DNA from 2 places in the Aeromicrobium sp. HA genome. Region 1 is predicted to be linked to the other one. Evidence: riboswitches for the same ligand, from Rfam matches in the RefSeq annotation. Region 1 holds a riboswitch; the other holds the start of a gene.

The links. Region 1 has a riboswitch for thiamine pyrophosphate ahead of O3S82_RS01440 (ECF transporter S component). Riboswitches for the same ligand answer to the same signal wherever they lie in the genome.
Region 2: it holds a riboswitch for thiamine pyrophosphate, as region 1 does, so the genes downstream of both, thiM (hydroxyethylthiazole kinase) here and O3S82_RS01440 (ECF transporter S component) in region 1, are expected to answer to the same signal.

Annotation. Positions count from the first base shown of each region.
Region 1 is NZ_CP114372.1:278,884-281,267, forward strand. It holds gene O3S82_RS01435 (DUF6801 domain-containing protein) at 1-1,162, shown strand, start outside; TPP riboswitch at 1,237-1,346, shown strand; gene O3S82_RS01440 (ECF transporter S component) at 1,336-1,935, shown strand; gene O3S82_RS01445 (ABC transporter ATP-binding protein) at 1,939-2,384, shown strand, end outside.
Region 2 is NZ_CP114372.1:2,183,344-2,185,727, forward strand. It holds gene thiE (thiamine phosphate synthase) at 1-265, opposite strand, end outside; gene thiM (hydroxyethylthiazole kinase) at 262-1,071, opposite strand; TPP riboswitch at 1,062-1,155, opposite strand; gene O3S82_RS10780 (hypothetical protein) at 1,211-2,251, shown strand; gene O3S82_RS10785 (response regulator) at 2,255-2,384, opposite strand, start outside.

The sequences.
Region 1 (2,384 bases):
GACGACGGAGCCGACGAGCGAGCCGACGACGGAGCCGACGAGCGAGCCGACGACTACTCCCACCACGACCCCGACCGATCCGCCGGCGGACGACGTCGACCTGTCGAAGCGCTTCGACTACACGTGCCGCGTCACGGCCGGCGGACTCGACCTCGGCTCGCACGTGATCGGCGTCCTGGCCGAGACCACGATCCCGTCGCGGGTCCAGGTCGGCGACGTCATCTCCTCGCGCGGCGTCGACATCACCCTGACCCTGCCCGAGCTGCTGCGGCAGTCCACCGCGATGCTGCTCCAGGGCCGTGAGGCCGAGGGCGGCTCGACGGACTCGTCGATCACCCTGACCACGGGCGGCCAGACCCAGGCCGTCGCGATCCAGGACCTGAAGTCGGCACGCACGCCGATCCCGCAGGTCGCCGACGAGCCCTGGCTGATCCCTGCCACCGGCACGGTCCCCGAGATCACGGTCCCGGAGTACGCCGAGACCTCGGTCCGCCTGGGCATGCCCGAGGCGTTCACGATCCAGGCCACGATCCACAAGGCCGACGGCTCGACCGTCCCGTCGAACCTGACCTGCGCGGGCCCGGACGAGCTCGGCCTGGGCTCGATCCCGGTCGGCGACGCCGAGCCGGAGCCCACCACGGGTCCCACCAGCCAGCCGACGACCGCGCCGACCACGCAGCCGACGACCGAGCCCACGGGTGAGCCGACCACGGCTCCGACGACCGGCCCGGGCGACGACGAGGACCCCGACGCGGTGGAGCTGCTGAGCGACGACGTGCTGTCGCCCGGCGACACCATCACCTTCGCCTTCGGGTCGAACTGGATCGGCAAGGAGCTCGAGTTCGAGCTGCGCTCCGACCCGATCCCGATGGGCACGAAGGTGGTGCCCACCTCGGGCGAGGTGTCGGTGCGCATCCCGACCAACGCGCCCGCCGGCTCGCACGACGTCGTGGTGCTCAGCCGCGGCGAGGTGATCGCCTCGGTCCCGGTCGAGATCCTGCCCGCCGACGCCGCGGCCGACACGACCGACGACGACTGGGTCAGTGACGGCTACCTCGCCGCGACCGGCGGTCCGGCCGTGAGCGCCGCGCTGCTCGGCGGCGTCCTGGTGCTCGCCGGAGGAGCGGCCCTGGTGCTGCGCCGCCGCACGCGTCGCAGCTGACGCAGGAGTGAGCGGGGGCGGATCCTCGGGTCCGCCCCCGCTGCCGTGCCCGGCCCGTGCGGGCTAGGCTGGCAGCACCACGACAGGGGAGCGCCATGCAGAGGGCGCTGAGAGTGCGGAACAGCCGCAGACCCTTGAACCTGCTCCGGTTAGCACCGGCGAAGGGAGTCATCATGAATTCTGCCGTCACCTCCACGACTCGTCCCACCCGCTACCGCACGATCGACCTCGTCACGATCGCGATGCTCGGCGTCGCCTTCGGCGTCGTCTTCTGGGGCTGGGGGAAGTTCTACGACGTCATCGACCTCGGTGCCGCGGTCGGCTTCAAGCCCGCGGCCGCCCTCCTGGGCGGCATGTGGCTCATCGCCGGCGTCGTCGGCGGCCTCATCGTCCGCAAGCCCGGCGCCGCGTTCGCCACCGAGTTCATCGCCGCGCTCGTGTCGATGTTGGTCCTGGGCGGCACGTCCTGGGGCAGCACCGTCCTGATCTCGGGCGTCGTGCAGGGGCTCGGCGCCGAGCTGATCTTCGCGCTGTTCCTCTACCGCCGCTTCGACCTGCTGACCGCGGTCCTGGGCGGCGCCCTGTCGGGCGTGCTCGAGGCGTTCTACGAGTGGAAGTACTACTTCCCCGACTGGGACCTGCAGTGGCGCCTGCTGCACCTGGGCTTCCTCGCCACCTCCGGCGTCGTCATCGCCGGCTTCGGCGGCTGGCTGCTCGTGCGGTCGCTGGCGAAGGCGGGCGCCCTGGACTCCTTTCCCTCCGGGCGGCCGTAGCGCGTGACGATCGCGTTCCGCGACTTCACCTGGACGCCCCTCCACGGGCGGCGGCCCGCCCTCGACCGGCTCGACCTGAGGATCGAGCGGGGCGAGCGGGTGCTGCTCGTCGGCCCCAGCGGCAGCGGCAAGTCCACGGCGCTCCACGCCGTCGCCGGTGCGCTGGGATCGACGCTCGTGGGGGACGCGTCCGGGTCGGTCGAGGTCGACGGGCGGATCGGCATGGTCACGCAGAACCCGTCGGCCTCGATCGTCGCCGAACGCGTCGGGCGCGACGTCGCGTTCGGTCCCGAGAACCTCGGCCTGCCGCGCGACGAGATCTGGCGGCGGGTCGACGCGGCGCTCGACGCCGTGGGGCTGCCGTACGACCGCGACCGCTTCACCAGTGCGCTGTCCGGCGGTGAGCGGCACCGGCTCGCGCTTGCCGGCGCACTGGCCACCGAGCCCGA
Region 2 (2,384 bases), 1.6 Mb from region 1:
CGCCCGTGACCCGGGCGCCGCGGGCCCGGGCGGCGAGGAACACGTCGACGCGGTCGTTGACGATCAGGGCGACGTGCTCCGGCAGGACCTCCGACACGGCGACGACGGTGGCGAGGAAGTCGGCGGCCGGTGCCTCCTTCTCGCGCACCTGCACCGCGGTCACTCCCCCGGCGGCCGCCTCGGCGACCACCTCCACGACCTCCCGTCCGCGCGACGCGGCGACCGCCGCGTCCGTGACGAGGTAGACCGACAGGTCGGCGCTCACGACAGCCGCGCCCGCGCGTCGAGGTCGGCTGCGTCGATCGAGGCCAGCGCGTCCAGGAAGGCCGGGCCGAAGGTGCCGGGGCCGGCGCTCTGCTTCGCGGCGAGCTCCGCGGCGACGGTGTAGACGGTGACCGCGGCAACGGTCGTGGCCAGACGGTCGTCGTCCACCGCGGCGAACGCCGCCATCAGCGCGCCGAGGGCACAGCCGCCACCGGTGATCCGCGTGAGCAGCGGGTCGCCGTTGGCGATCCGGACCAGGCGCTCGCCGTCGGTCACGACGTCGACCGCTCCGGAGACCGCGACGACGCCACCTGTGCGGACGGCCAGAGCGCGCGCCGACTCGACGGCCCCCTCGACGTCGTCCGTGGCGTCGACGCCGCGGCCACCGCCCCCGGATCCACTGACGGCGATGATCTCCGATGCGTTGCCGCGGACCACGGTCGGCCCGAGGTCGCGCAACTGCTCGGCGAGCGCGGTCCGCACGGGCAGCGACCCGACCGCGACCGGGTCGAGGACCCAGGGGGTGCCCGCGGCGTTCGCGGCCTCGGCGGCCTCGACCATCGCGGCCCGCTGCTCGGCCGTGGGCGTGCCGAGGTTCACCAGGAGCCCGTCGGCGACGGCGGCGAACGGACCGGCCTCGTCGGGGATGTCGACCATGGCCGGCGCCGCCCCGGCGGCGAGCAGGGCGTTGGCGGTGAAGTTCACCACGACGCTGTTGGTGATGCAGTGGACGAGCGGCCCCCGGGCGCGGACGCGGCCCAGGGCCTCGGAGGTGAAGGAGGACAGGTCTGCAGGCGTGCGCGACATCGCGACATTCCCTTCGCTAGGACGAACTAGATCAGGTTCGACGGGTGTGATCTCAGCCCCGGTGGGGCACCCCGTGTCTCGCCTGCAGGCTAGCCCGCGCGTCCGACGTGCTCGCGGGCGGCCGTGTGATCATGGCCCGGTGGGCATCCGAGGCACGATCGTGGCGCTGCTCGCCTGCGTCGTGCTGGCGGGGTGTGCGGGCTCGACCGAGGGGTCGGCGGTCACGCCTGCGTTCACGCTGCCCGTGGGCCCGACCACGTGGGACACGACCGCGCCGGCCTGGCTGCTCGACGGCACGCTGCACGTGGGCGACGTGACCGTGGAGCTCGGCGACGACGTGGACCAGTTCGTCCTGGGCGCGACGGGCGTCTACTGGAATCGCGGCGGGACCCTGCTGTTCACCAGCGCCGACGGCGACAGCCGCGAGGTCGCTGACGTCAGGTGGGACAACCTCGCCGTCTCGGCGGACCGCTCCGTGCTCGCCACGGTCGACCAGTCGCGCGGCCCGACCGACCGCTACGGCACGCACGTCATCCAGGTCGCCGCGTTCGACACCCGCACCGGCCAGCAGCTCTACCGCACGCCGGACGAGAAGCCCGACCGCGACGCCGACCTCGCCGACCTCTATGGCGAGATCATGCCGCTGCTGCACGGCGTCAGCCCCGAGCACGTCTTCTTCGACGGCGCCACGATCGACCTCGGGGACGGCTCTCGCGAGGCCGCGACCCTCGATGCCGACGGCCTCGAGGTCTATCCGCACCTGGCCGACACGCTGTTCCCCGCGGGCTACCGCGTCAGCATCAGCGGCGAGGGTCGTCACCGCGAGCTGTCGGACTCCTCGCTGTACGGACCGGGGCTCCTGTCACCCGATCGCAGCACGATCTTCGACACCTCGGCGTGGCCGACCCAGGCCGTCGTCTACGACGCCGCCAGCGGCGACCAGCGCGGGATCGACGCACCGTGGGAGCACTTCACGCTGGCCGGCTGGAGCGACGCGGACACGTTCTTCGGCGTGGCCGAGGAGATCGACGAGGCCCACGTCGACAACATCGTCCGTGCTCGGCAGGTCGTCACGTGCGAGCTGCGCTCCCTGCGGTGCGAACCCGTGAGCCCCGTGGTCCCCACGCCCGAGGAGGGCGACCCGGCGACTCTGCTGGTCGAGGGCACCGCGGCGCTCTGAGCCTCAGCGCGAGGTGGAGCGCAGCCACCCCAGCACGGCGCGCACCCGACGGTGGTCGCTCTCGTCGGCGTACAGGCCGAGCTTCGCGAAGATGCGCTGCGTGTGCTTCTCGACCGCGCCCTCGGTGACGTGC